Regions from separate parts of the Arthrobacter dokdonensis genome, predicted to be linked through region 3. Evidence: riboswitches for the same ligand, from Rfam matches in the RefSeq annotation. Region 3 holds a riboswitch; each other region holds the start of a gene.
The links. Region 3 has a riboswitch for S-adenosylmethionine ahead of DMB86_RS01260 (DUF1737 domain-containing protein). Riboswitches for the same ligand answer to the same signal wherever they lie in the genome.

Region 1 (7,143 bases), 1.0 Mb from region 3:
GACCTGCCAGTGCCCGGCCGCCCCGTCCGGGGCCGGGCCCGCGGTGGCGATGTCGCCGCCCAGGTTCACCAGCACGCCGCAGCCACGTTCGACGGCGATCCGCGCCGCCGCCATGTCCGCCGCCACCGCCTTGGCCGTGGCGCCGAGATCCACGGTGACGTCCGCGGGAACAGTCAGGCACCTGCTGTCCAGGGCGATGCGAGTCCAGCCGGGCGCGCGGGGCTCGTGCGGCTGGGGCGCGCCGGGCAGGAGGGCACTGGGCTGGGGCGCGTGCGCCTGGGACCTGCCGGCGGACGAAAGTCCTGTGGAGGACGGACCGGCAGCCAAGCGGCCGGCCGACCGGGCGCCGTCGTTCCTTCCGGGCCCGGGGAGGGAAGCAAAATCCGCGTCGTAGCCGAGGGAAATGAGGTCCCCGCCCAGGGTGGGGTCCACGGCGCCGCCCGTCCACCGGGCCGCCGCCAAGGCTGACTCCATCAGGGTGGCCAGCAGCGGAGACACGGTGGCGCCGTGCACCAGGTCCCCGCGCCGCACCGCCAGTTCCGAGTCCGTGCGGAAGCGGCTGCAGGCGAGGTCGACGGCGTCGAGCATCCCTTGTGCCAGCCTGGCCGCGGCATCGGCCTGCCCGGGATCGGTCACCACCACCGAGGCGGACAGTCCCCACACCTGCCAGGACCGGCGGGCCGTGGCGTCATCCGGCGCCACGTCAGGATCCCGCCGACCGGGAGTGGCTGGCGCTTCCGTTGCCGGGCAGCAGCTGGGTGCCGGAGGAGGAGCCGGACTGTGAGCCGGAGTCCGGTGAGGAACCTGAGTCCGAGGACGGGTCCGGCGTCGTGGTGCCGCTGTTTTGGGTCGTTGCGGCCTTGGCTGCGTTGGCGGCGTTGATGGTGCCATCCAATGCAACGCTGCCCAGTGCCGCCGTCCCCAGTGCGCCCATGGCCACCACGGACGTGACCGTCTGGGCGATTTTCCTGCCGTCGGCTGTTCGTGCCATGACGGGCCCTCGCTCTCAAAGTCCAAGTTTGGCGTTGTGTCCTGTCTTCAAGGATCAACGTGCTGGCTTTGAATTTGCCGTGAACGGGCCGGTGGGAACTTAGGTATCCGCTTGGCGGCTCGTGGGCGTCAGTAGCCCGATCCGGAGGCGGCGGGGACCAGGATGAACAGGGCCTCCACGGGGGCGGCGGAGCGGTTCTCCCAGGAATGCGGCTCCCGGCCGGGGAAGGAGAGCGTGTCCCCGGCCTGCAGGTCGTACGATTCCTGGGTCATGATCAGCGTCAGCTCGCCGCTGACGATGTGCAGCACGTCAACGTCACAGTCGACGGCGTACAGCTCGGATTCGCCGCGGCCAAACGGTTCGATGGTGGTGCCAAGGATTTGCAGGCGGCGCTCCGAGCGGGCGGTGAGCAGCCGTTCCACGATGCCCTCGCCCCCCAGCGAGATGCGCGGGCCCTCACCGCGGCGCGTCAGGTGCGTCTCGGGGGCGGCAAAAAGCTCGCCGATGGAAATGGACAGGACTTGGCACAGTGTCACGAGGGACGCGACACTGGGAGAGGTGAGGTCACGCTCCACGCGGCTCAGGAACCCCTTGGTCAGCCCGGTCGCGTCGGCCACATGCTCAATCGTGAGCCGCTGTGACTGACGGGCGGCACGGATCCGTGAGCCGATGGCCACCGGGGCAGAGCTGGGTTCAACGGGCAGTGCCTTCATGTGTGCTCCTAAGGGGTCCGGGCTACGCGCACCCACCGTGGCCCTCCCACGGGCAGGGTCACTTTGACTGTCGCGTCCATCACAGTTTAGCCTAATGGACAACGGATGTTGCCTCTTGGGCAATTTTATTTCGCGGATCCGCAGCCACTCTGGAGCACCTTCATGACCTTTAACGTTGCCATAGGCATGCTGCTGCTGAGCCTCCTCTTCGCCGGCACCATCCTGCGCCTGAAGATCTACACCGTTTCCCAGATGCTCAGCCTGCGGTACGGCCAGAAAACCACCACGATGTCCGGCATCGTCATGCTGGCCTAGACTGTCCTGATCTCGGCCACCTCTTCGGGCGCCCATGCCACAATTTTTGTGGTCCTGTCCGGCTGGGACCGGTGGCTCGCCATTGCGGTGGGCGGCGCCATCGTGCTGGTCTACTCAACCATCGGCGGCATGTGGTCCATCACGCTCGCCGACCAGGTGCAGTTCGTCATCAAGACCGTGGGCGTCTTCCTGCTCATGCTCCCGTTCGCGTGGAAGGCCGTCGGCGGCCTGTCCGGCATCCAGTTCCGGGTGGAGCCAGCTTCTTCCAATGGAACGGGATCGGCCCGCAGACCATCATCACCTACCTTGCCATCTACACCCTGGGCCTGCTGATCGGCCAGGACATCTGGCAGCGCGTGTTCACCGCCAGCTGATCTCCATCGTGGTCAGCGACGTGGTCTTCGCGCTGACCATCGCCTACGACATCCTGGTGGGCGGGCTGCCCGTGGCCATCATCGGCGGTCTGGCCTGGGCGTGGGGAGTTGGAAGTGGGGCGGGTGGTGACGTAATTTATTACGCCGCCACCCGCCGTCGTACTTTTTGGCGGTAGAGTGGTGCCAGCTTCAAGAGATGCGGCGCCAAGCTCCGACTGGCCGCGCACCAACCCCATGTTCACAGGGTGGTTCGGATGAGGAAGCGGCCCGACGCCAACCGGTGCGGGCAAGAGCACACGCAAAGGCCATGACATGACCATTACTGCCGTCAACCGCCCCGTCCGCACACAGCAGGCCAACCGCACCGTCCGCACACAGCAGGCCAAGCGCCCCGAAGGCATCCCCGTCCTGCCCGCCGTGGACATCAACCTCGGATCCGTCACGTTTTTCACCCCGGGCGGGCACCGCCAATACTGGTCCGCCGAACCGGCCGAACTGGTCAACGCTCTCACGGAGGCCGTCCGGCCGGCCCAGTGGATCCCCGAAATCGGCACCCTGGTGGTGACCGTCGCACAGACGGGTGTGCGGGCGGGCCGGCGCCTCGGCTTCCGCCTCGCGGCACACTAGCTGGCTCGGCCACCAGTCGCTGGCGTCTGGAAATACGGCCGGGTGATCAGCTCGAAGCCGTGCCCTGGCGGGTCCTTAAAGTAGACTCCGCGCCGGCCGACCGGCCAATCCGTGTCTGGCGCGAGGCCGGTCCGGTAATCACCGGACCGGCCCACATGCGGTGAAGATCCTCATTCGATGACGGCGATCACGGCACCCTGGGCCACCTCGTCGCCCTCCTGGACCCGGAGCCGGACGGTGCCGGCCAGGGGCGCGTAGATTTCGGCGTCGACCTTGTCGATGGACACCTCGGCGAGCAGGTGCCTGTCCTTGACGGGGTCGCCGTCGGCCACGTACCAGGTGGACACCACGCCGGGCTCGGACGCGTCGCCGGTCATCATCGGAAACAGGACATCAGTCACGCGGCCACCGCCTTTCTCACCGCGGCCTCGATGCGCGCGGACGTTGGCAACACAGCATATTCCAGTTCCCGGGCGTACGGAATGGGAACGTCCGGCACGCACACGCGGCTGAACGACTTCAGCAGCGACGGGTCGTGCTCGGTGATGGTGGCCGCGATCTCCCCGGAGAGCCCGAACGAGCGGTAGTCCTCATCCACCACGATGACCCGTCCGGTCTTGGCTGCCGTCGCAATCACGGCACCCCGGTCCAGCGGGACAAGCGAGCGCAGGTCCAGCACCTCCACGCTGATGCCCTCCGGCGCCAGCTTCTCGGCCACGTCCAAGCTGTGGTGCACGGACAGTGACAGCGTCACAATGCTCACGTCGGCGCCTTCGCGGGCCACCCTGGCCTTGCCGATCGGCACCACGTAGTCCCCCTCCGGCACGGCGCCGATCGAGCGCTGGTTCTTGGCCATCCAGGCCAGCCCCATGACGCCCTTGTGGAACATGTACACGACCGGGTCATCGGAGCGGATCGCCGCCGTCATGAGCCCCTTGGCGTCGTACGGGTTGGACGGGACCACCACCTTCATGCCGGGCAGGTGCGCAAACGTCCCCCACAGCGTCTGCGAGTGCTGGGCGCCGTCCGAATAGCCGCCGCCCACGGCCGTCATGAGCACCATGGGCACGCGGACGTGGCCGCCGGACTCGTAGTGGATCTTGGCCATGTGGTTGTAGATCTGGTCCATGCACACGCCAAAGAAGTCCACGAACATGAGCTCCACGACGGGCCGCATGCCCTCCACCGCCGCGCCGATGCCCAGCCCGATGAACGCCGACTCCGAGATCGGGGTGTCCAGGACGCGCTCCGGGCCGAACCGCTCCAGCAGCCCCGTGGTGGAGGAGAAGATGCCGCCGTACGCGCCCACGTCCTCGCCCATGACAAACACCGACGGGTCCGCCGCCATCTGCGAGGCGATGGCCTCCTGGATGGCCTTGGCCGTGTTCAGCCGCCGCGTGCCCGGTTCGGGTTCCCGGGGCAGCGGCCGGTGCGCGGCCGCCGCAGTTGCCTGGCTCATGAGATTCTCCCTTCCACAAAGACGTACTTGCGGGCCTCGTCCGGGTTGGGCGTTGGCGCCGCCTTGGCATGCTCGACGGCGTCCGCCACCTGGGTCAGTGCGCTCGCCTTCATCTCCTCCAGCTCTTCATCGCCGAGGGCGCCGGCGTCGCGCAGGCGCTTTTCGTAGGCGGGGATGGGGTCGCGGTCCGGCACCTGGGCAAGTTCGGGCCGGTAGCCCTGGGCGTCGCCCTCGAAGTGGCCCCACAGGCGCAGCGTGTGCACCTCGATGAGGCTGGGCCCCTGGCCTGCGCGGGCGCGGGCGACGGCGGCCCCGGCCGCGGCGTGCACGGCCTCGACGTCGTTGTCCTCCACGCGGAGCCCGGGTATGCCGTAGCCGACGGCGCGGACCGCGTTCGACGGCACGGACGTGGACGCCGCCCGTGCCACGGAAATGCCCCAGTCGTTGTCCTCGATGACGAACACGACGGGCAGCTTCCACAGCGCTGCCAGGTTCAGGGACTCGTGGAACGGGCCTGCGTTGGCGGCGCCCTCGCCGGCGACCGCGACCGCGACGTTCCGGCTGCCGGCACGCTGGAACGCGAACGCCTGGCCGAGCGCGGAGGGGAAGCCCTCGGCCACGATGCCCGAGCAGGAGAAGTGCGTGGCGGGGTCGAAGAGGTGCATGTGCCCGCCACGTCCGTGGCCCAGCCCCGTTTCCCGGCCGAAGATCTCCCCCGCCAGCGAGCGCAGGTTCATTCCCTTCCCGATGGCCAGGTGGTGCGGGCGGTGCGTGGCCGTCAGTGCATCCCGGGTCTCCAGGTGCGCGCACACGCCCGCCGCCACGGGTTCCTGCCCGGCGGAGAGGTGCATCTCCCCCGGGATCAGGCCCGCACCGATGTCAAAGCCCGGGCTCTTGTCCGCGTGGTAGTCACGCAGGACCGCTTCCTCAAACGTCCTCATGAGGATCATCCGGCGCAGCAGTTCCTGCCGCCCTTCAGTGGTGAGGCCGCTTGCAACCTCGGTTGATTGCACGGTCATCGTCTCTCCTTGCCACCAGATGCGATGCCTCCGGCGACGGTGCGCCGCACTGTGCGCGCACTCATCCAACGGCCCGCATGCCCATTAACAATGAGCCTAGGCAGGGCGCCGCGGGGCGGACACCGCACGGATTTCAGGGGATGAAAACAACGCCCTTGACAACTCCGGGCCTTCGCCTCGGAACAGTCCGTCCGTCAGCACAGTCCGTCCGTCAGCCTCCGGGCGTCCCGCCCGTGGCCAGGAGCAGTTCCAGCCGGGCGGCCGCCCGTTCCAGCGCCCGGGTGGGGTCCGTGCCGGCCCGCACTGCCCCGACCGGCCGGGAGATGGCCAGCGCCCCGGCCCACGTGGACGCCGCGACGGGGACCGCCAGGCAGGTGAACCCCAGCGCATATTCCTGCTCGTCGCGCATGGCGGTCGCTCCGCCGTCGAGCAGGTGGAGGAACTCCCGCGGCGAGGTGACGGTGTGTGGCGTGAGCCCGGCCAGCGGGTGGGCGGAGACGTAGTCGAGGCGTTCGGCCACGGTGCGCCCGGCCAGGATCTGCTTGCCGAAGGCCGTGGCGTGCGCGCCGTCCTCCAGCCCGACCCACAGGTCCATCCGCGGGGCGAGCGCGTCGTCGACAATGTCCACCAGCTCGATCTCACCGTCCCGGAAGCGGGCCAGGTAGACGGGGGCGCCCAGTTCATCGCGGAGGCTGTTGAGCACGCCCCGGACCCGGGCCAGGGCAACGGCGCTGCCCGCGGCGGCCAAGGCGGGGTGGCCGGGGCCGAGCACGAAGCCGTCGGTGTCCTGGACCACGTACCGGGAGTGGGCCAGGGTCCGCAGCACGTTGTAGGTGGTGCCCAGGCTCAGGTCGGTGGCCCGCGCGATCGACTTGGCCGGCAGCGGGCGCGACGCGGAGCCGATGCAGTCCAGGACGGCCAGCGCCCGGCTCACCGAGGAGATCAGGGTTGGGGTCTTTCCGTCGTGGATGTGCGTGGAGTGCATCACCATACCTCCCCTGCCAGACTACCGCGGTTGGCTTTTGCCGGACATGGGCAAGCGCCGCCGCCGTCCCCCTCGTGGAGGTACGACGGCGGCGCCTGCCGTGCGCCGCTGCCGTGCGCAGGCCGGTGCTACTGGGCGGCGCCGAGGATGATCTCGTTGATCACCGGGGCCGGGCCGCGGTCCAGGGCGAGCCGGACACCGGTGACGGGAGAGCCGCCGACGGTCACCTTTGTGTAACCGGCCTTGAGCTTGCCGGCCTTGGCCCACACGCCCCCACGCTGGACCTGGACGGTCCCGGACGCGGTGCCGACGACAGTCACGGACGGCACGGTGCGGGCGTCGAAAAGCTGGGTGACGTTGTCGCCCAGCACGGCGGCGCGGGCGCCGGTCCAGGCGGTGTCCACCCGGCCGTCAACGGCCGCGGACAACGTGCTGCCGGCGGCCGGGGCGATCGTGGAGGTGATGCCGGCCGGGACGGTGCTGACAGTGAATTCGCGGATCTTGATCCACTTGCCTCCCGGGTTGACGGCGGTGGCGACGATCCTCACGTAGCGGGCCGTCACGGGCGTGGCGAACGTGGCGTTGATGACGGGGGCGTTGTCAAAGGTGCCGGCGTCGGTCCACGTGGTGCCGTCCACGGAGTACTGCAGCTTCGCGTGG
Region 2 (7,143 bases), 1.0 Mb from region 3:
AAGGCGGACATCAAGGACCCCGCCGAGCTGCTGGCCAACTACCGGCACCTGGACATGACAGTAATCATCAGCCGCACCGCCGCCCCGGGCGCGGCCGACGCCGCCTCAGCCGTCGACGCACGCAGCGACGACGGCGACTCCGCCCTCCTGGCCGGCGGCGCCGTCGAACAACTCCACCACCACCTGGACGGCAAGGTCAGCGTGCTGGTGGGGCACTCCGGCGTCGGCAAGTCCACCATGGTCAACGCACTCACGGGTTCCCAGCGGGCCACCGGCGGCGTCAACGCGGTCACGGGGCGGGGCCGCCACACCTCGTCCTCGGCCCTCGCGTTGCGGCTGCAGGACGGGGAGGCGGGCTCGTGGATCATCGACACCCCCGGCATCCGTTCCTTCGGCCTGGCCCACGTGGACCCGAACCGGATCCTGCACGCGTTCCCCGACCTGCAACCCGGCACCGACGACTGCGAACGCGGTTGCAAACACGACTCCTCGGCCGTCAATTGCGGCTTGGACCCGTGGGTTGCCGGTGGCCATGCCGGCGGCGCGGGCCCGGCCCGGCTGGCGTCCCTGCGGCGCCTGCTGGGCACCAGCAGCCGCACCGAAGGCCGCGCCGAGGCCAAGGAGCTCGGCAACAACGACTGACAGCATCCCCGGGCGATCGGATCGGAATCGGCGGTGCAGCTTCTGCGGGCCCAGGCTGCTGTGCCCAATCGGCGGTGCAGCTCCTGCGACCTGGGCGTCCCGCAACCCGCATTACCTGCACCATCAATCCCGTTCCCGGCCCACAGCCCGCATTACCTGCACTATCAATCCCGTTCCCGGCCCACAGCCCGCATTACCTGCACCATCAATCCCGCACCATCAATCCCGTTCCCGGCCCACAGCCGACCGCCGCCAGCACGAGGACCCCATGGTCCCGCATATCCGGCCAATTTACCGATACGGTGAGGGACATGACTGTCCAACCCCAGACGTACAACGACGACCTCCGCCTGGCACACGTTTTGGCCGACACCGTCGACTCCCTGACGATGTCGCGCTTCAAGGCCCTTGACCTGCAGATTGAGACGAAGCCGGACCTGACGCCGGTCACGGACGCGGACAAGACGGCAGAGGAATCGATCCGCAGTCAGTTGTCCCGGGTGCGCCCCCGCGATGCCGTGCTGGGCGAGGAGTTCGGCAGCAGCGGCCATGGCTCACGCCGGTGGATCATCGATCCCATTGACGGGACGAAGAACTTTGTCCGCGGCGTGCCTGTCTGGGCCACGCTGATCGCGCTGGTGGACGAGGGCCGGCCCGTGGTGGGCGTGGTCAGCGCGCCGGCACTGGGCAAGCGCTGGTGGGCGGCCGAGGGCACCGGCGCCTATACAGGCAAGTCGCTGGCCTCCGCCACCCGCATCCGCGTCTCCAACGTCTCGGAACTTGCCGACGCCTCACTGTCCTATTCCTCGCTGACGGGCTGGGCGGACCGCGGCAACCGGGACGAGTTCCTGGCCCTGACGGACGAGGTCTGGCGTACGCGCGCCTACGGCGACTTCTGGTCGTACTGCCTCGTCGCGGAGGGCTCAGTGGACATCGCCTGCGAACCGGAGCTGAACCTGTACGACATGGCCGCCCTGGTGCCGATCGTCACGGAAGCCGGCGGCCGCTTCACCTCCCTGGACGGCGTGGACGGCCCGTTCGGCGGCAACGCCCTGGCCACCAACTCCATCCTGCACGCCGAGGTCCTGCGCCGCCTGAATCCCGGCTGGGACGACCTCCTCTCCTAAGCGGGACAGGTCCCCGCCGGGGTTGAAGCACGGGCGCGTTAAGTGCGACGGCGGCACCGCCGTCGCGCTTAATTCTCACCCTCGCGCTTGGGGCCGGGCCTCAGGGAGGCGGCATGTGTCGTAACAAATGCGCACGACGCCGCGGTGGGCTAGCCTTTTGGGCATAGGTCACGAGTGCCAGCGCTAAACCCCGGTTTGCTGGCCGGCAACCCTCCTTTCGCGGCGGGGTGCCCCGGGTGACGACCTGGCCGGGCCGGAGCGGTCTTGGCAAGCGCGGACTTTTGACGTTCCCTGCGGCTTCGCCGGAGCGTCAGGTCCTTCCCAAGGGAGCCTCCCATGAGTTCTGCAATCCTCGAAAAAGCACGCCTTTCCGACACGCCCCTGCTGCCCGTGGTGGGCCGCGACCTCGCTGCCCCGCTGATCCAGGGCGGCAGCACACGCTACGTGAACCTTGACTATGCGGCGTCCGCCCCGGCCGTGGAGGAAGTGGCCGCACACCTGTCCGAGGTGCTCCCGTACTACGCCAGCGTTCACCGCGGGGCGGGCTTCGCCTCGCAGGTCAGTACCTCCCTGTACGAAAACGCCCGGCACGCCGTGGCGGACTTTGTGGGCGCCCGGACGGACGACGCCGTCGTTTTTACCCGCAACACCACCGACTCCCTGAACCTGCTGGCCGGCTGCGTGGAGTCGCTGCTGGCGGAGCGCGGCCGCACCGCCGGCACGTCCCACGGACACGGGGAGGTCCTCTACCTGGACATCGAACACCATGCCAACCTGCTGCCGTGGCAGGCGCTGCCCCACCGGTCGGTGGTGGCCGGGCACAGCGTCGCGTCGACCCTGCACCGGGTGGAGACCCAGCTGCGCGCAGGCAACGTGGTGCTGCTGGCCGTCACCGGCGCCTCCAATGTCACGGGCGAGGTGCTGCCCATTGCCGAGCTGGCGTCGCTGGCCCACAGGCACGGCGCCCGGATTGTGGTCGACGCCGCCCAGCTGGCCCCGCACCGGCGCCTCCACATTGCCCGCGACGGCATCGACTACGTGGCCTTCTCCGGCCACAAGCTTTACGCTCCGTTTGGTGCCGGCGTGTTGGTGGGGCGCCCGGACTGGCTCGACGACGGCCGCCCGCACCTGGCCGGCGGGGGCGCCGTGAAGGACGTGCGGCTGGAATCCGTGCGCTGGACAAAGGGCCCGGCCCGCCACGAGGCCGGCTCGCCCAACGTCCTTGGCGCGGCGACGCTGGCCAAGGCCACGCAGGTCCTGGCCGCCCTGGACCCCGACGAGTGGCACGCGCATGAGCAGGAGCTGCGCGCCCGCCTGGTGGCCGGGCTGGAAGCGCTGCCCGGCGTCACCGTCCACCAGCTGTTTTCCGATTCCGCGAGCCACCCCCGCTGCGGCACCATCGGCGTGGTGAACTTTTCCGTGCAAGGGTACGACGCCGGACTGGCCGCCGCCTATCTCTCCGCCGAACACGGCGTGGGCGTGCGGGACGGCAGGTTCTGCGCGCATCCGCTGCTGCGCCGGCTGGGTCTGGCCTCGGGCTCGCTGCGTGCCAGCTTCGGCGTGGGCTCGCGGCGTGAGGACGCCGACCGCCTGGTCAGCGGCGTGGCAGCCCTGGTCAACGAGGGCCTCGGCTGGGACTACGTGGTGGACGCGGGCCGCTGGGTGCCCGCCAACGACTCCCGCGGTTACCCCGAATGGGCGCCCAACACCCCGGGCACGGCCGGCGCGGCCCCCTGCTCCACCGACTGACGCCATGGCGGGCGGCGGGGGTAGAGTGGAGCGGCGAATCCACCACCAGAACGGAGCATGATGTCAGGCGCGGGCGGACCGGTCTTTGACGACGCACGGCGGGTGGCGATGGCCGACGCTTTTCAGGAGGGCGGGGCCCATTACGACAAGGTGCGCCCCGGCTACCCGGAGGAGTCGCTGGACTGGCTTTCCTCCGGCCTCGACGTCCGGGACGTCCTGGATGTCGGAGCCGGGACGGGGAAGTACACGCAACTGCTGGCCGTGCGGGGATGGCGGGTGACCGCCGTCGACCCTTCGGCCGACATGCTCGAACAGCTGAAGCGGAACCTCCCGGCGGTCAAGACGCTGCCGGGAACTGCGGAAAGCACGGGTTTGGCGGCTGGTTCCGTGGATCTGGCGGTGGCCGCCCAGGCCTGGCACTGGTGCGATCCGGTCGCGGCGAGCACGGAGCTGGCGCGCGTCCTGCGGCCCGGAGGCGTGCTCGGGCTGGTGTGGAACCAGCTGGACGTCAGCATCCCCTGGGTGCACCGGCTGTCGCGCATCATGCACGCCGGCGACGTCCACAAGCCCGATTTCCGCCCCCACGTGGGCGCCGAACTCCATGACCTCGGCCTCCATGAGACCCGGTGGGAGCAGGTGGTCACTGCCGAGGAACTGCTGGAGCTGGTCAAGTCGCGAAGCTACTACCTCCAGGCCGACGGGCCCACACGCGCCAAGGTGCTGGGCAACCTGCGCTGGTATTTGTTTGAGCATCTGGGGCACGTCCCCGGCGAGGACGTCGCGCTCCCCTACTACTGCCAGACATGGCGCGTCCACACGTAAGCCCTGTGTCGCGCAAACCTCGACAGCACCATTCCCACCGGCTACTATTTCGGTATACCTAAATTTTACCTTTAGGATGATCGAAGGAAAGCTCATTGCTCGAATCCCCCGCGACCAGGACACGTTCACCGAAGCGCAGCCGCGGCGGGCGGCTCCTTCTTCTGGGCCCGGCCTTCGTGGCGGCCATCGCCTACGTGGACCCGGGCAACGTCGCTGCCAACCTGACGTCCGGCGCGACGTACGGCTACCTGCTGGTCTGGGTGCTGGTCGCCGCGAACCTCATGGCCATGCTGGTGCAGTACCAGTCAGCCAAACTCGGCGTGGTGACCGGCAAATCGCTGCCGGAGCTGCTCGGACGGCGGTTCGGGACGTCCGGACGGCGGCTGTACTGGGCGCAGGCGGAGCTCGTGGCGATGGCCACCGACCTGGCGGAAGTGGTGGGCGGCGCCATCGCCCTGAACCTGCTCTTCCATGTGCCGCTTCCCGTGGGCGGGCTCATCGTGGGCGTCGCGTCCATGGCCCTGCTGGCCGTGCAAAACCGCCACGGGCAGCGCCACTTTGAGGCCATCATCATCCTCCTGCTGCTGGTCATCACCGTCGGATTCCTCGCCGGGCTGGTGCTCAGCCCGCCGGATCCGGCCGGTGTCCTCTCCGGTCTGGTACCGAGATTCGAGGGCAGCCACAGCCTCCTGCTGGCCGCCGGCATGCTCGGGGCCACCGTGATGCCGCACGCCATCTACCTGCACTCCCAGCTGGCCAAGGACCGGCACACCGGCGCCCGCCGCACCCGGGAATCCCTGCGCCGCATTGTCCGCGCCACCCGATGGGACGTGGTTGCCGCCCTGCTCCTGGCGGGTGCCGTGAACATCGGCATGCTGCTCCTCGCCGCCTCCACGCTGGGCGGGGTGTCCGGCACCGACACCATCGAGGGCGCCCATGCGGCCATCGCCGCAAGCCTGGGCCCGGTGACCGGCGTGGTGTTCGCCGTCGGCCTGCTGGCGTCGGGACTGGCCTCCACGTCGGTGGGTGCATACGCCGGCGCCGCCATCATGCACGGTCTCCTCCACGTCCGCATCCCGTTGCTGGCACGGCGGGTGGTCAGCCTGATTCCGGCCATCGTCCTGCTGACCGTGGGCGTGGACCCCACATGGGCGCTGATCGTCAGCCAGGTGGTGTTGAGCTTCGGCATACCGTTTGCCCTGATTCCGCTGCTGCGCCTGACCGCCGACAAGGACCTCATGGGCGAACACCGGGACCGGCTGCCCTTGCGGCTCGCCGCCCTGGCCAGCGCCGTCCTGATCGTGGCGCTGAACGCTCTCCTGCTGTGGCTGACCGCCACCGGGGCGGCGTAGCCGGTAGGCTGGGCAGGTGAAAGCCACCGCCACATCCTCCAGCATCGAGGACTATGTCAAGGTCATTTACTCCTTCACGGAGTGGCAGGACAAGCCCATCACCTCGACTCAGCTCGCCACCAGGCTGGGCGTGGCCAATTCCTCGGTGTCGGAGATGGTCCGCAAGCTCAAAGACCAGGACCTGGTGGAGCACGAACCCTACAGCCCCATCCGGCTCACCGCCGCCGGCCTCAGGCTCGCCCTCGGCATGGTGCGCCGCCACCGCCTCCTGGAGACGTACCTGGTCCGCGAGCTCGGCTACACCTGGGACGAGGTCCACGAAGAAGCCGAGCTGCTTGAACACGCAGTCTCGGAGACCTTCATCGAGCGCATGTCCGCGAAGCTGGGGCACCCCAACCGCGACCCCCACGGCGATCCGATCCCGGACGCCGGCGGGCGCATCACCATGCCGCCGTCGCACCGCCTCGACGAGCTCGACCCGGGGCACCGCGGGCGCGTCAGCCGCATCAGCGACCACGACCCCGAACTCCTCCGCTACCTGGAACAGCACGGGATCGGCGTCGACACCGAACTTCAAATTGTCGGCCGGCGCCCCTTCGGCGGCACCCTGGAGGTGACGCTGCTCCCCTCCCCGGGTGCCCCGTCAGCCGCGGACGACGCCGGCCGGCTCGACCTGGGCGACGAGGCCGCGGTTTCGCTGTGGCTCGCCACCGTCGGCACCCACCCCGGCTGCACCGTCCAGGAACCCGCCGGCGGCTCCCTCATGAACCCGCCCGGCGCCGACGGCTGACCGCGAAGGTCCCGGCGCTACCGCGCCAGGCTCGACCACCGCGACGCCGCGAACCACAGGAGACTGACGGCCAGCATCACCCAGCCCAGGGCCGTGGCGCCGGCGGCGAGAAGCGCCGCGCCGGCCACCATGAACAGCACCAGGGACACCCCGGACACCACGTTCAACGGGAGCCGGCGGGAGCCCTTCGGTGCCATGAAGATGCCCCACAGCACCACCACCACGGCCGGGACGCCGATGCCGAGCACCAGGTTCCAGGGGCTGGGCTGGCGGAAGCCCCAGTAGAGAAAGGAAGCCACCATGGCGATTTCCAGGACAAACCCGAGCGCCGGCAGCAGGATCCCTGCAGCGGCGGCGTGGAGGTCCGAGTAGCGGGTGGTGGCGGCTTCCGCCGTGCGACGTCCCATGGTTCCTTGTCCGCTCAGTCGTTCGTTGGCGCAGCGGCCAGGTCGCGGCGCAGGACGAACCGCTGCACCTTCCCGCTGGGGGTCTTGGGCAGTTCGGCCAGGTAGTGCACGCGGCGGGGGTAAGAATGCGCCGCGAACTTTTCCTTCACCAGCTGCTGCAGTTCGGTGGTGAGGGCCTCGGTGGGGCCACCGCCCTTGTTCAAGACCACACAGGCCTCAAGCACTTCGCCGCGGATCGCATCGGGCACGCCCAC
Region 3 (7,143 bases):
TGTAATGGTCCGGGACGCGCGCAATGACAGGGGCTGGACCCAGCTGGAGCTCGCGGCGCAATTGGGGACCAGCCAGAGCGCGGTGGCGCGCATGGAACAGGGCAAGCAAAACCTGAGCCTGAAGATGATCCAGCGCATGGAATCCCTGCTGGGCAAGCGCATTGTCAACGTCGGTGGTTCGCCCAAGAACGTGGTGACCCACCTGCGTGTGCACGGCGGCCGCGAACTCTCGGGCAGCGTGGAGGTCAACTCCAGCAAGAACGCCGGCGTGGCCCTGCTGTGCGCCAGCCTGATCAACCGCGGCACCACCACGCTGCGCCGTCTGGCCCGCATTGAAGAGGTCAACAGGATCGTTGAACTCCTGACCAGCATCGGCGTCGAATGCCGGTGGCTCAACGCCAACGACCTCCAGATCCGCCGCCCTGCGGTGCTGGACCTGGCCGCCATGGACGTTGAAGCCGCGAAGCGCACCCGCTCCGTCATCATGCTGCTGGGTCCCCTGCTCGACCAGGAGGACGTCTACCGCATCCCCTACGCCGGCGGTTGCGACCTCGGCACCCGCACCGTGGAGCCGCACATGCAGGCCCTGCGCGAGTTCGGCCTGGCCGTCACGGCGCACAACGGCTTCTACCAGGTGCAGGCGCCCGTCAGCGACGGCAAGGACCGCACCTTTGTGCTGACCGAGCGCGGGGACACGGTCACGGAGAACGCCATCATGGCCGCCACGCACCGCGAGGGCACGACCGTGATCCGCAACGCCAGCCCCAACTACATGGTCCAGGACCTCTGCTTTTACCTGCAGGAACTGGGCGTGCAGGTCGAGGGGATCGGCTCCACCACGCTGACCATCCGCGGCAGGTCCCGCATTGACGTGGACATTGAATACGCCCCCTCCGAGGACCCCATCGAGGCGATGAGCCTGATCACGGCGGGCATTGTGACCAAGTCGGAAGTCACCGTCACGCGCGTGCCCATCGAGTTCATGGAGATCGAGCTGAAGGTCCTGGAGCAGATGGGCTTCCACTACCTCAAGTCCGCCGAGTACACGGCCCGCAACGGCAAGACCCGCCTGGTGGACATCACCACCCTGCCCTCCGAACTGCATGCGGCACCGGACAAGATCCACCCCATGCCCTTCCCCGGGCTGAACATTGACAACCTGCCGTTCTTCGCGGTGATCGCCTCCTGCGCGGAGGGCACCACGCTCATCCACGACTGGGTGTACGAGAACCGCGCCATCTACCTCACGGAGCTGAACCGCCTCGGCGCCGGGGTGCGACTGCTGGACCCGCACCGCATTGACATCAAGGGCCCGACTGCGTGGCGGGCCGCGGAGATCGGCTGCCCGCCGGCCCTGCGCCCCGCCGCCTGCATCCTGCTGGCCATGCTGGCCGCCAAGGGAACCAGCGAGCTGCGCAACATCTACGTCATCGAGCGCGGCTACGAAGACCTGGCCGAGCGGCTGAACACCGTCGGCGCCGAGATCGAGTACTTCCAGGACTAAGTCCCAAAGTACGACGGCGGACGGTGACCTTTTGAGTCGAAAGGTCACCGGCCGCCGTCGTACCCGTTGAGGTTGGAGATCACGACGCCTCTTCGTCCCTCAGAGGCGTCGTGATCTCCAACCTCAACGGCCGGATCGGTGGTGATCTCCAACCTCAACGGCCCGATCGGTGGTGATCTCCAACCTCAACGGCCCGCGTTTCAGATGGCGGCGAGCGCCTGTTCCAGGTCCTTCTTCAGGTCGCCCAGATCCTCCAGGCCCACGGAGAGGCGCAGGACGCCGTCGGACAGGCCGATGGCGGCACGGCCCTCGGGCCCCATGGCCCGGTGCGTGGTGGTGGCCGGGTGCGTGATCAGCGACTTGGTGTCGCCCAGGTTGTTGGAGATGTCGATGATCGCGAGGGCGTTCAGCAGCTTAAACGCGGCGTCCTTCCGGGTGCCGGAGACCGGTTCGGCCAGTTCGAACGTCAGCACGGTGCCGCCGGCCTTCATCTGCTTCCTGGCCAGGTCATATTGGGGGTGCGATGGCAGCAACGGGTACTTGACCCAACTGATCTGAGGCTGCGCCTCCAGGAACTCGCCCAGGGCCAGGGCGCTGGCGCACGACGCATTCACGCGCAGGCCCATGGTTTCCAGCCCCTTGGTCAGCACCCACGCGTTGAACGCGGACAGTGCCGGGCCGGTGTGCCGCATCAGGTTCTTCACGGGCCCGTCAATGAACTCCTTGGTGCCCAGGATGGCGCCGCCCAACACGCGGCCCTGCCCGTCAATGTGCTTGGTGCCCGAGTACACCACGATGTCCGCGCCAAAGTCGCCGCAGCGCTGGAGCAGGGGCGTGGCGAAGACGTTGTCCGCGACCACTTTGGCGCCGGCGGCGTGGGCCAGTTCGCAGACGGCGGCGATGTCCACAATTTCCTGCATCGGGTTCGACGGCGACTCAAAGAACACGGCGGTGGTCGGCACGGACAAAGCCGACCGCCACTGGTCCAGGTCCGGTCCGTCCACAAACACGGTCTCCACGCCCCAGCGGGGGAGCAGCTCGTTCAGGATCACAAAGCAGGAGCCAAACAGGGAGCGCGAGGCCACCACGCGGTCACCGGCCCCCAGCAGGGCACCCAGGGCCGTGAAGACGGCGGACATGCCGGACGCCGTCGCAAAGCACGCCTCCTTGCCCTCAAGCAGGCGCAGCCGCTCCTGGAACGTGGCCACGGACGGGTTGCCGTAGCGCGAATACACGAAGCGGTCCACCTCGCCGGTGAACGACTGCTCGGCGTGCTCGGCGGATTCGTAGACGAAGCCGGAGTTCAGGAAGAGGGCCTCGGAGGTCTCCTGGAAGTTGGTCCGGTCCAGCCCGCCGCGGACCGCCTGGGTGTCTTCCGCCCAGCTGGCGGCGTGGTCGTTAAAGTTACTCAAGTGCGTGTGTTCCTTAGCTTTGGCAGGTGGTGCCGGGGTCACCGGCGTGGGACGTGCCTACTTCCAGGGCAGGCTGCGGTTCTTCCAGCCGTTGACGACGCGGTCGCCGTAGCCGTCGGGCACGCCCTCAAAGCCCTCGAGCACATTGAACGCCGTGTATCCGGCGGCAGTGGCGGCCTGCGCGGCGGCAACGGACCGGGCTCCGGAACGGCACAGCACCACCAGTTCCCGGTCGGTGGGCACGGCTGCCCGCAGCTCGGACACAAAGGCAGGGTTCGGCTCGCCCGAGGCAAGGTTCCACTGGATGAAGACGGCCTCCGCGTCCAGGGCGGAGACGTCCGGCACGCCAATGTGGGCCCATTCGCCGTCGGTGCGCACGTCCACCAAAACGGCGCCGGCGGCCACCTTGGCCCAGGCCTGGGCGGGCGCCACATCGCCGGCGTAGCTCACGCGATGCCCTCGCCGTCGAACTCTTCGGGGTCTTCCAGCCGTGAGACGGCGTGGGCGACGGCGGCGTCCGAGGAGGCCACGGCGTGCGGGAGGATGACGGCCTGGGCACAGATCACGGACGTGCCGTTGAACGTCACGGCGGGGCCGCCGTGCAGGATGTAGCCTTCCGCCAGCGCGGCGGAGATCCGCTCACAAAACGAGCTGTCGTCCGGGCCGGTGATCAGCCGGTAGGGCAGCGGGGCTTCTTCAACGCTCATGTGTACTCCTCAGTGCAGGCGGCGGCCGCTGCAAGCGGGTACCGGGCGGTGGAGGGGCCGTGGCAACCGGCACACCGCGGGGCAGTTCGCGCTTGCAAGCCGCAGCCGTTGGTTTGGCAGGGTTTGCCGAGTAGTCACCTGAGGCACCCCGCCGACACAGAGGGTTGCCGTCCAGCAAGTCAGGGCTTGGCGCTGGCACTCGTTACTCACAAGAAAAGTAACACATGGCTGGCGGGCACGGCCCATGGGGCCGGGGAAATGTGGCGCTGCATGACTTTTCCAGCAAAAGGACGGCCGGCAGGGGCAGCCCCGTCCGCCCGGCCGTGCGCCCGCCCCCTCCGCCCGGCCGTGCGCCTGTAGCCTAGGGCGTGCGGGCCAGCAGCGCGCTGAGTTCGGCAGTCAGCCGCGCGCGGACGTCCGAGGCGCCAATCTCCGTGCCATCGATGCTGTTGACCGGCGCGAGCAGCCTGATGCTGGACACGAGCCAGACGGCATCGGCGTCCAGCAGGTCCGCCGGCACCAGGGGGCCGTAGCCCAGCTCCCAGCCGGCTTCCCTCGCCGCGGCAAACAGGGCGCCCTGGGTGGTGCCGGGCAAAATGCCGCTGTCCAGGTTGGGGGTGATGAGCCGCTTGACGGGAGCGCCGCCGTCGTCCGTCACGTGGGCCAGGAGGACGGACGACGTCGGCCCCTCCAGCACGTGTCCGTCGCTGCTGGTGAAGATCACGTCATCCGCGCCCTGGGCGTGGGCGTGGCGCAGGGCCGCCATGTTAACGGCGTAGGAAAGCGTCTTGGCCCCCAGCAGCAGCCACGGCGCCCGGTGCGCCACGGTGCTGTCATAGCCGCGGTCCAGCAGGATCACGTCCAGGCCCCGGGCGCGCTGTTCGGCCAGTGCCGGGGAAACGGCGGTGGCCTGCACCCAGGCGGTGGGGGTGTCCGCGCCCTCGGGCCCGCGGGTGGCGATGAGCTTGATGACAACGTTGGTGTTGCCGTGCTCGTCCGGGACCTGGGGAGAGGCCTCGGAGAAGGCCGCGACCGCCGTCGCGATGGCCCGTAGCCAGACGGCGGCTTCGGGGACCTCCAGCCCCATCGACTGTGCGGAGGTGGCCAGCCGGTGCAGGTGGGCCTGCACCTTGCGGGGTTCGCCGTTGACGGCCAGCAGGGTTTCAAAAATGCCGTCGCCGCGGGTGACGCCCTGGTCGGTGGCCAGGAGGGCCGGAACGCCGGCGTCGACGAGGCGGCCGGACGGGTGTGCGGGGTCCAAAAACACCAAAACAGTCATGGATCGAGCTTAGTGCCCGTGCTTTGGGCGTCCGTCGGGTCTAGCGCGGCGCCACCGGTACCGGTCGAAGGTGAAGGAGCGGGCAATGCCCGTCAGGCCCGGCGATCCGTCTGCGTTTGTCCGGGGCAACGGTGAATTTTCCGCCCCCGGCGTTGGCCATGCCAGCCGGTAGGCTAAGTAAGGTCACTTGACGCGCACATGGCGCCACCTGAGGAGGCACCGCTTGATCTGGACAGCGTTCAGCCTGCCCAACGGACCCGCATGGCTCTCGGCCCTGCTGCTGCTGGCGGACATGTGCATCCGCATTGCCGTGCTCGGCATCATTCCCGGCAACCGCCGCCCCACCACTGCCATGGCCTGGCTGCTGTGCATCTTCTTTCTGCCGTACATTGGCCTGATCCTGTTCCTTATGTTCGGCAACTTCCGGCTGTCGCGCCGCCGCCGGGAAATGCAGGAGGCCGTCAACCGCCGCGTCGTTGAAGGAACACGGGAGATCGCCGGGCAGGTGACTCCGTACGACGGTCCGTCCTGGATCAACCAGGCCGTGGAGCTGAACCGGAACCTGGGCTTTTTTCCGGCCCTCGGCGCCAATTCGGTGGAACTGGTCAAGGGCTACCAGGAGTCGCTGGACGCCATGGCCGTGGCCGTCAACGAGGCCCGGGAATACGTCAATGCCGAATTTTACATCATGAGTTCCGACGCCTCCACCGACCGGCTGTTTCACGAACTCGAGGCCGCGGCCGCACGCGGCGTCAGGGTCCGGGTGCTCTTTGACCACATCGGTTCGCTGCGGGTGCCCGGCTACCGGGGCATGATCCGGAGGCTGAAGGCCAGCGAAATCCAGTGGCGCCGCATGCTGCCGCTGCTGCCTGTCAAGGGCCAGTGGCGCCGCCCGGACCTGCGCAACCACCGCAAGATCCTGGTGGTGGACGGCCGCGTCGGCTTCACCGGCTCGCAAAACGTGATTGAGCCGTCCTACCGCAGGAAGGCCAACGCCAAGGTGGGGCGCAAATGGGTTGAGCTCATGGCGCGGCTCGAGGGGCCGATTGTGGGCACGCTCAATGTCATGTTCGCCACGGACTGGTCCAGCGAGACCGAGGAAAACCTGGAGTCCCAGCTCGCCACCCACCACTGGGACTCGTTCGACGGCGGCGTGCTCTGCCAGGTGGTGCCCAGCGGACCCGGATTTGTCACGGAAAACAACCTGCGGCTGTTCAACACCCTGCTGTATTCGGCGGAGGAACGCATCACCATCTCCAGCCCGTACTTCGTTCCCGACGACTCCCTGCTCTATGCGATCACGACGGCGGCCCAGCGCGGGGTGCGCGTGGAACTGTTTGTCTCGGAGAAGGGTGACCAGTTCCTGGTCCACCACGCCCAGCGCTCCTACTACGAGGCACTGATGAAGGCAGGCGTGAAGATCTTCCTCTACCCCAAGCCGCTGGTGCTGCACGCCAAGCACTTCACGGTCGATGCGGACGTGGCCGTGATCGGCTCCTCCAACATGGACATGCGCAGCTTCTCCCTGAACCTGGAAGTGTCCGTCATGATGATCGACCAGGACGTGGTGCAGGCGATGCATGCCGTGGAGGAACAGTACCGGAAGGTGTCCCGCGAACTTCACCTGCACGACTGGGTCGCCCGGCCCATGCTGGCCCGCTACGTGGACAACGTGGCCCGCCTGACGGCCACGCTGCAATAGGTTCCGCCGCTCCTGCCGGGGGACCGGCCGGTCAGCCCGGGAACCCGGCTCCCAGCGTCGACAGCACGCCGTAGGCCTTCGCCTGGATCTCCTGCCACTCGGCCTCGTCGTCGGAGTCGGCCGTGATGGCGCCGCCGACGCCCAGCGAAAGGTGCGTGCCGGCGTCGGCCGTGTCTTGGAGGACAAGGGTCCGGATGGTCACGGACAGGTCCATGGCGGCGTTGAGTGAAAAGTAGCCGATGCCGCCGGAGTAGATGCCGCGCGGGCCGGCCTCCAACCCGTCGAGGATGGCCATGGTGCTGATTTTGGGTGCGCCCGTCATGGAGCCGGCGGGGAAGGCGGCGGCCAGGGCCTCGGCGCGTGAACTGCCCGGCGCCAGCTGCGCCTCGATGGTGCTGACCAGCTGATGGACGGTGGCGTAACTTTCAATCTCGCACAGCCGCGGCACGGTCACGGTGCCCGGCACCGCGCTGTGGGAAAGGTCGTTGCGCAGCAGGTCCACGATCATCACGTTCTCGGCCCGGTCCTTGACCGAGATG
Region 4 (7,143 bases), 510 kb from region 3:
TCCCAGAGCAGCTTCACCGTCAAGGCAGGGTCCTTGCGCAGCGCAGCCCTTCCGCGGGGCGTGAGCTGCATGCGCGGCCCGTCGGCGAGTCCTCCCGCCTGAAGAAGCAGCGGCCAGGCGAAAGCCGAGATGGCTTCACTGGCATAAAAGTCGCCGCCAGGGAGGTTCTCGGCCAGCAGCTTCACGGTGGCTGCAGACGGCTTGCGCGTCGCAGCGCTGACCCGCAATTTGCCGGCCTCCGCCAGCGCCAGCACCACGGGCAGCTGCGCCAGCGCCCGCTGCTCGGTCATGACTTCGGCCGCATCCACCGGGGAATCATCCATGCTCCATGCTCCTTGTCCGGTCGCCGTACGGCGGCCTTTGCCAGCTGAACAGTCTGCCTTACTTCACGCCCAGGTAGTCCTCCAGCAGCACAACCTTCAGCCCGGCCGCCTTCTGCGCCCTGATGAACGCCGCCAGGTCCGCGGGCAATTCTGGCCGGAAGTGCATCAGTACGATGTCCCCCGGGCGCAGTGCCTGGCCCACCTGGTACTGCATGGACCGCGCGTTGGCCTTCGCCTCCCAGTCCACAATCGCTTTCATGCCGCACTCCGCGGCGGCCCTGCGCACGGCCTGCGTGTACGGGCCTCCCGGTGGACGGAAGAGGACGGGACGCCGGCCGAAGTACTTTTCCTCATAGTCCGCCATGCCGCAGATCTCGGCCTTGACCTGCGGGTACGGGAGGTTGATGAAGCCCAGGTTGTGGGTCATCGTGTGGTCCTCGATGAGGTATCCGGCGTCGAGATAGGCCTGGTAGAAGCCCGCGTGCCCGGCAATGAAGGTGTGCGCCAAAAACAGCGACGCCTTGATGCCGTTCCGCTCCAGCAGCGCCAGGTCGGATGCCCGCTTCACCGCCCCGTCGTCAATGGTCAGGAACACCACCTTTTGTTGCGTGGGGATCTTGGTGATGACCGGGACCATGCCGTCCTCAATGGGCGGCAGCGTATAGTCCGGCACCAGCCCGCCCAAGGTGCTGTGCCGCCCCGTCGTCGGATCCAGGGCTGAGGGCGCGGACGACGCCGGAGCCTGCGTTGCGCTCACGGCCCCGGCCGCCGTCGTGGTCCAGGACGGTGCCGTCGGCGCGGTGGTCGCGGAGGTGCCGGCCGGCGTCGTGGTTCCGGCGGCAACGCGCAGGACGCCCACGGCGAGCGCGGCGAGCACCACCACCACGGCGAGCGTAATCCAGCGGGCCGTGTTCGGGATGGTGCGCATATGGCGGGGCATGTCGGCCTTTGGGGTTGAACTTACAGGCCGATGGCGGCGGCCTGTATTTTGGGGCAGGTGTCCATGACCACGTCCAGGCCGGCGTCGGCCGCCCGCTGTGCCGCGGCCTCGTCGACGACCCCCACTTGCAGCCAGACCGCCTTGGCGCCGACGGCGATGGCCTGGTCCACCACCGCGCCCACCTTGGTGGAGTTCACAAAACAGTCGACGACGTCAATTGCTCCTGGAATCTCGGCGAGGGTCCTGTAGCCCTTGACCCCGTGGACGTCGTCGCCCGACAGGTTGACCGGAATGATTTCCTGTCCCAGGTGCTGCTGCAGGAACAACGACACACCCACCGCCGCCCGCAGCGGGTTGTTGGACAGCCCGACCACCGCCCAGCGGGCGGGCGTGGTCAGCAGGCGGTGGATGACCGCGGGATCGTTGACATGGCTCATGGAGCCAATTTTATGTGCCCGACCGGAGGATTGGCCTCAGGCACGGCCGTGGCAGGGGCAGGTACGGCCCGTCCGCGGAAGTCCTCGTCGCAATGCGGCGCAACGCGGCGCAATGATTTGGCGTGGAGCCCGGCCCGAGGGCACAATGGGCGTGACCATCCCGAGCGGCCGAGAGATCTGGCTCAGCGACGCCGCAGCAACCCTCCTTGGCCGTGCCTGAACAGTGTTCGGCAGCGTCGGGGACCGGTGCTACCGCCAGAAACGATGGAAGGAATCCATTCGTGGCTTTAAACACCGACCACATCCGCACCACCCACGCCGGCTCGCTGCCCCGCACCCCTGCCCTGCTGGCCGCCAACGCCGAACGGGAGGCCGGCGGCGACACCGACGAATACCAAGCCCTGCTTGCGGATTCCGTGGTGGACATCGTTGCCCGGCAGCAGGCCGCCGGCATCGACATTCCCAATGACGGCGAGTACGGCCACACCATGTCCAACGCCGTCGACTACGGCGCCTGGTGGAACTACTCGTTCGGCCGCCTCGGTGGGCTGGAGGCAACCACCGTGGACCGTTGGGCCGACGACGAAGCGCACCGATCCACGCCCGGCAACGTGGTGCTGACTTCCTTTCCGGACCGTCGAGACCGACAGAAATTCAACGAGGCCTACAGCGACCCGGCCTCCGGCATCCTGGCCCATCGCAAGGCCACGACGCAGCCGAAGATTGTCGGACCGCTGACCTACACGGGACACGCACAGGTCGCCTCCGACGTTGCCAACCTGGGCAAGGGACTTGCCTCCGCCGGCCTGACGGAGGGGTTCATGGCAGCGTTGTCACCCGGCTCCTGCGCCCGGCTGGCCAACGAGTATTACGCCACCGACGAGGAACTGCTCTACGCCTGCGCGGACGCCATGCGCGAGGAGTACAAGGCGATCATCGGCGCCGGCCTGACGGTCCAGCTCGACGATCCCTCGCTGGCCGAGAGCTGGGACCAGGTCAACCCGGAACCGGCCCTCGCCGATTACAAGAAGTTCATCCAACTGCGGGTCGAGGCCACCAACTACGCCCTCCGGGGACTTCCCGAGGACAAGATCCGCCTCCACGTGTGCTGGGGCTCATGGCACGGCCCACACACCACGGACATCCCCTTCGCCGACATTCTCGACGAGGTGCTCGCCATCCAAGCGGGCGCCTATTCCTTCGAGGCCGCCAATGTCCGGCACGAACATGAATGGAAAATCTGGCAGGACGCCAGGCTGCCGGAAGGCAAATCCATCATCCCCGGCGTGGTTTCCCATGCGACGAACGTGGTGGAACACCCGGAACTCGTGGCGGACCGTATCGAGCGCTTCGCCTCGGTGGTGGGCCGCGAGGCCGTCATCGCATCCACCGACTGCGGCCTGGGCGGCCGCGTCCACCCGCAGATCGCGGCGGCCAAGCTGGAGGCGCTGGGGCAGGGCGCGGAAATAGCCTCACGCCGACTCTGGAAAGGACCTAGGCGACGCTGAAGGACTCGTCGGCGCCGGGGCGGTCGTTGTCCCCGGTGTCGGTCTCGCGTTCATCTTCCTCGTCGTCGTCCAGGTCGTCGTAATCCACGTAGTCGTCGCTGGTCAGTTCCTCCGTGTAGAGGGACCAGAACTCGTTGGGGCCGGCGGCCGGGGGGTCCAGGACCTTCAGCTGGGATTCGAAGGACTTCCTGACCGCGGAAAACTCCTCGTCGTCCTCCGGGCCGGGTGCGTCGCTGTCAATGGAGCCCCACGCGGACACGATTTGGACGAACGTGTCCAGGTTGGAGGCAACAAGGGACTCGTCGTCCTCGCAGACAAAGAGCACGGCCCCCTTCTTGCGATCGACCACGACAAACTGGAAGTCGCCGTCGTTGCACACCACGGCACGCCCGGCAGGATCGTTGTGGTACGGGGGTTTCAGCCAGGTGCCGTCCATCGGCATGTCCTCCAACGCCGAGGGGTGCAGCGGCTCAAGCGCCGCCCAAATTCTGGAATCATTCATGGCTTCCTCCTGCCCTTATTCCTGACACTAACCACCGGGAACCGTGCCGTCAATGGAATATTTCTACCCGGCCGGAACCACCACCGCATTGCTCTCAAAACGCCGGTTGCGCAGCACCGGCAGGAATTCGCGCACTTCCTCGATGCGCTTGTGCGTCACGTCCGCCGTGGCCACGCCCTCCGCCTCGTCGTCCAGGAAGTCCTGCGGAATGCCCATGGGATCCAGCACCACCGAATGGCCGATGCAATGGTCGCTCGAGGTTCCCGCCGCCGCAATCCACACCGTGTTTTCAATGGCACGGGCCTTCAGCAGCGTCTCCCAGTGGTCCACCTTGTGGTCGCCCTTGAACCAGGCCGCCGCGACGCAGATCAGGTCCGCCCCGGCCAGCGCCAGCGCCCGGGCCTGCTCGGGGAAGCGGATGTCGTAGCAGGTCATGATGCCCACCTGGAAGCCGCCGATGTCCACCAGGGTCACGCCGTTGTCGCCGGGCTTGATCCTGCGCGATTCCTGGTAGGAGAACGCGTCATAGAGATGCAGCTTACGGTAGGTGCCCAGGATGGCGCCGTCCTCGTCCACGGCCACGAGCGTGTTGTAGGGGCGGGCCTCCGCGCTGGACTCATAACCCCCGGCAATGACGGCAATGCCGACGTCCGCCGCGATGCGGGAGACGCCCTGGACAAACGTTGTCCATTCCGCTTCCACGGCTGCCACGAACCCGCCCGCAACCCTGCCCACCGAAAACATCGACTCCTCGGGAAAGACCACCAGGCGCCCGCCATCCGCACGGGCCTCCGCGGCGAGCCGGCGCATCACCGCCAGGTTCGCGGCCACGTCCCCGCCGGGGTTGAACTGTCCAACACTGACCTTCATGGCATCTTCCTTACCGTGGCTTGACTTACCTCCAGCGTAGTCTTCCCAGCCCGCAACGAAGGAGGGACGACGCCGGAACTTGCGTTCCGCCGTCGTCCCTCCTTGGGCGGCGCTGCCGTACGGAGCGCCAGCGATTTATTGGGCGGGCGTGGATGGGCCCACGCGCCCGAGGGCCCCGGAAAATCGCGCCAGCGATTTATTGGGCGGGCGTGGGGATGAGGTCGTGCCGCACGATGGTCTGGTCGCGGTCCGGGCCCACCCCGATGGCCGAGATGCGCGTGCCGGACATCTTTTCCAGCGCCAGGATGTAGTTCCGGGCGTTCTCCGGCAGGTCCTCCATGGTGCGGGCGCCGGTGATGTCTTCGGTCCAACCGGGGAAGTACTCGAAGATGGGCACGGCGTGGTGGAAGTCCGTCTGCGTCATCGGCATTTCGTCGAAACGCACGCCGTCGACGTCGTAGGCCACGCAGACGGGGATCTGCTCGATCCCGGTGAGCACGTCCAGCTTGGTGACGAAGTAGTCCGTGAAGCCGTTGACGCGGGAGGCGTGGCGGGCCAGAATGGCGTCGTACCAGCCGCAGCGGCGCGGGCGGCCGGTGTTGACACCGAACTCGCCACCGGTCTTTTGCAGGTAGATGCCCATCTCGTCAAAGAGCTCGGTGGGGAACGGTCCGGCGCCAACACGGGTGGTGTACGCCTTGATGATGCCCACGGCGCGGGTGATCCGGGTGGGGCCGATTCCCGAGCCCACGGAGGCTCCCCCGGCGGTCGGGTTGGAGGACGTCACGAACGGGTAGGTGCCGTGGTCCACATCCAGGAACGTGGCCTGCCCGCCTTCCATGAGCACCACCTCGCCGCGGTCCAGCGCCTCGTTGAGCACAAAGGTGGAATCGATGACCATGGGGCGCAGCCGTTCGGCGAAGCCCAGGAAGTACTCCACGATTTCCTCAACCTCGACGCTGCGGCGGTTGTAGACCTTGACCAGGAGCTGGTTCTTTTGCTTCAGCGACCCTTCCACCTTTTGGCGCAGGATCGATTCGTCAAACACGTCCTGGACGCGGATGCCCAGGCGGGCCACCTTGTCCATGTAGGCGGGGCCGATCCCGCGCCCGGTGGTGCCGATGGCGCGCTTGCCCAGGAAACGTTCGGTCACCTTGTCCAGGACCTGGTGGTACGGGGCCACCAGGTGCGCGTTGGCGGAAATCCGCAGCTTGGAGGTGTCGGCGCCGCGCGCCTGCAGGCCCTCGATTTCCTCGAACAGGGCCTCCAGATTTACCACGCAGCCGTTGCCGATGATGGGTGTGGCGTTGGGGCTCAAAATGCCGGCGGGAAGGAGCTTGAGCTCGTACTTCTCACCGCCCACGACCACGGTGTGCCCGGCGTTGTTGCCGCCGTTTGGCTTCACCACATAGTCGACCAGGCCGCCCAACAGGTCTGTGGCCTTGCCCTTGCCTTCGTCGCCCCACTGGGCGCCGACGATCACGATTGCTGGCATGGGATCCTCCCCCTTGCTCATAAAGTTGAGCCGGTCGCTGCATGCATCAGCGGTTGTTCCGCCGTACACCGTCCGGACACGAAAATGCCCCTTGTCAACGCACCGGCCGTCTCCAGCAAGGCTGTACCGCGGCAGGCAATCAAGGGGGTCTTGCGTCCCAAGTTTACCGGAACCGTGCACCCGCCGCACATTAAGGCGCCGGACGCGCGACGCCGGAACCCGGTTTCTCGTCCGGGCCGCCCCTGCGGGGCCCCGGTTTTCGACGTGGCGGTGTGGGCCCTACCGGCCCCGGCGAAACCAACTGGTGCCCGCAGCTGCTGCCGGGAAACCATGGTTCGATTGCGGAAATCAGGTTGATAATGGCTCTATGGGCAACAGCTTTTTCTTGACCGGCCTTCCAGTGCTGATAGTCCTTTGCGCCCTCTGCCTGTGGGTCTACGGCGTTGTCGATTTTGCCCGGACGGACAAGCTGGAGATTCGTTCCTTCCCGCAGGAAGCCTGGTTGCTGATTCTCCTTTTCGGCAGCTTCGCCGGCGCCCTCTTGTGGTTTGTTGCCGGCCGTCCGCAGCGCCACTAGCCGGGTTGTCGATGACCGATGCAGCGCAGCCACTCCCGTCATGCCCTGCGCTCCCGGGCCGGCTTGCCGATGAGCAGGGTGGCCAGGTAGCGGTGCGGGTTGCGGCTGCGGAACGCGGCGCCGAGGACCTGCCGCAGGGCTTCGGCCTCGGGCCCTGGCGCGGACAGCGCGGACTGCGCCCGGGTCTGGCGCAGCGCCAGTTCGCCCGCTGCGTGGCGCACGGTGTGGTAGTCCTCGAGCGTTTCAAGGGGCTCACTGCCGTCCAGCACCGCGGCCAGGCGGGAGGCGAGGTCGACGGCGTCTAGCATTCCCGTGTTGAGCGATGACCCGCCCGCGGAGAACACATGGGCGGCGTCGCCGGCGAGGAACACCCGCCCGATCCTGTAGCGCGCGGCCAGGCGGCTGTTGGCCACCGTGGAGCGCAGCCACTGGCCGCCGCTGACCGGGAGCCGGGCGCCCAACACGCGCCGGATGCTGGCCTCCATCTCCTC

Region 1: another riboswitch for S-adenosylmethionine. It lies ahead of DMB86_RS05670 (hypothetical protein); the one in region 3 lies ahead of DMB86_RS01260 (DUF1737 domain-containing protein).
Region 2: another riboswitch for S-adenosylmethionine. It lies ahead of DMB86_RS16145 (aminotransferase class V-fold PLP-dependent enzyme); the one in region 3 lies ahead of DMB86_RS01260 (DUF1737 domain-containing protein).
Region 4: another riboswitch for S-adenosylmethionine. It lies ahead of DMB86_RS03590 (cobalamin-independent methionine synthase II family protein); the one in region 3 lies ahead of DMB86_RS01260 (DUF1737 domain-containing protein).

The regions. Positions count from the first base shown of each region.
Region 1 is NZ_CP029642.1:1,275,881-1,283,023, reverse strand. Features, by position in the region: gene DMB86_RS05690 (FAD:protein FMN transferase) at 1-702, opposite strand, end outside; gene DMB86_RS20515 (hypothetical protein) at 704-991, opposite strand; gene DMB86_RS05680 (cupin domain-containing protein) at 1,120-1,704, opposite strand; partial or broken gene DMB86_RS05675 (sodium:solute symporter family transporter) at 1,879-2,387, shown strand; gene DMB86_RS20510 (hypothetical protein) at 2,402-2,569, shown strand; SAM riboswitch class IV at 2,581-2,692, shown strand; gene DMB86_RS05670 (hypothetical protein) at 2,706-3,020, shown strand; gene DMB86_RS05665 (biotin/lipoyl-containing protein) at 3,191-3,421, opposite strand; gene DMB86_RS05660 (alpha-ketoacid dehydrogenase subunit beta) at 3,418-4,479, opposite strand; gene DMB86_RS05655 (thiamine pyrophosphate-dependent dehydrogenase E1 component subunit alpha) at 4,476-5,498, opposite strand; gene DMB86_RS05650 (IclR family transcriptional regulator) at 5,710-6,483, opposite strand; gene DMB86_RS05645 (beta-N-acetylglucosaminidase domain-containing protein) at 6,612-7,143, opposite strand, start outside.
Region 2 is NZ_CP029642.1:3,621,368-3,628,510, forward strand. Features, by position in the region: gene rsgA (ribosome small subunit-dependent GTPase A) at 1-642, shown strand, start outside; gene hisN (histidinol-phosphatase) at 954-1,769, shown strand; SAM riboswitch class IV at 1,936-2,049, shown strand; gene DMB86_RS16145 (aminotransferase class V-fold PLP-dependent enzyme) at 2,106-3,518, shown strand; gene DMB86_RS16150 (class I SAM-dependent methyltransferase) at 3,576-4,340, shown strand; gene DMB86_RS16155 (Nramp family divalent metal transporter) at 4,436-5,692, shown strand; gene DMB86_RS16160 (metal-dependent transcriptional regulator) at 5,709-6,482, shown strand; gene DMB86_RS16165 (YrdB family protein) at 6,500-6,889, opposite strand; gene DMB86_RS16170 (AMP-binding protein) at 6,904-7,143, opposite strand, start outside.
Region 3 is NZ_CP029642.1:271,814-278,956, reverse strand. Features, by position in the region: gene DMB86_RS01275 (UDP-N-acetylglucosamine 1-carboxyvinyltransferase) at 1-1,504, shown strand, start outside; gene DMB86_RS01270 (O-succinylhomoserine sulfhydrylase) at 1,705-2,916, opposite strand; gene DMB86_RS01265 (rhodanese-like domain-containing protein) at 2,974-3,366, opposite strand; gene DMB86_RS01260 (DUF1737 domain-containing protein) at 3,363-3,623, opposite strand; SAM riboswitch class IV at 3,707-3,830, opposite strand; gene DMB86_RS01255 (aminodeoxychorismate lyase) at 3,985-4,902, opposite strand; gene cls (cardiolipin synthase) at 5,129-6,604, shown strand; gene pabB (aminodeoxychorismate synthase component I) at 6,636-7,143, opposite strand, start outside.
Region 4 is NZ_CP029642.1:779,278-786,420, reverse strand. Features, by position in the region: gene DMB86_RS03605 (hypothetical protein) at 1-323, opposite strand, end outside; gene DMB86_RS03600 (polysaccharide deacetylase family protein) at 382-1,263, opposite strand; gene DMB86_RS03595 (CoA-binding protein) at 1,284-1,700, opposite strand; SAM riboswitch class I at 1,853-1,971, shown strand; gene DMB86_RS03590 (cobalamin-independent methionine synthase II family protein) at 1,982-3,208, shown strand; gene DMB86_RS03585 (SUKH-4 family immunity protein) at 3,195-3,710, opposite strand; gene DMB86_RS03580 (carbon-nitrogen hydrolase family protein) at 3,774-4,580, opposite strand; gene DMB86_RS03575 (adenylosuccinate synthase) at 4,777-6,075, opposite strand; gene DMB86_RS20490 (PLDc N-terminal domain-containing protein) at 6,443-6,652, shown strand; gene DMB86_RS03565 (FAD-dependent monooxygenase) at 6,691-7,143, opposite strand, start outside.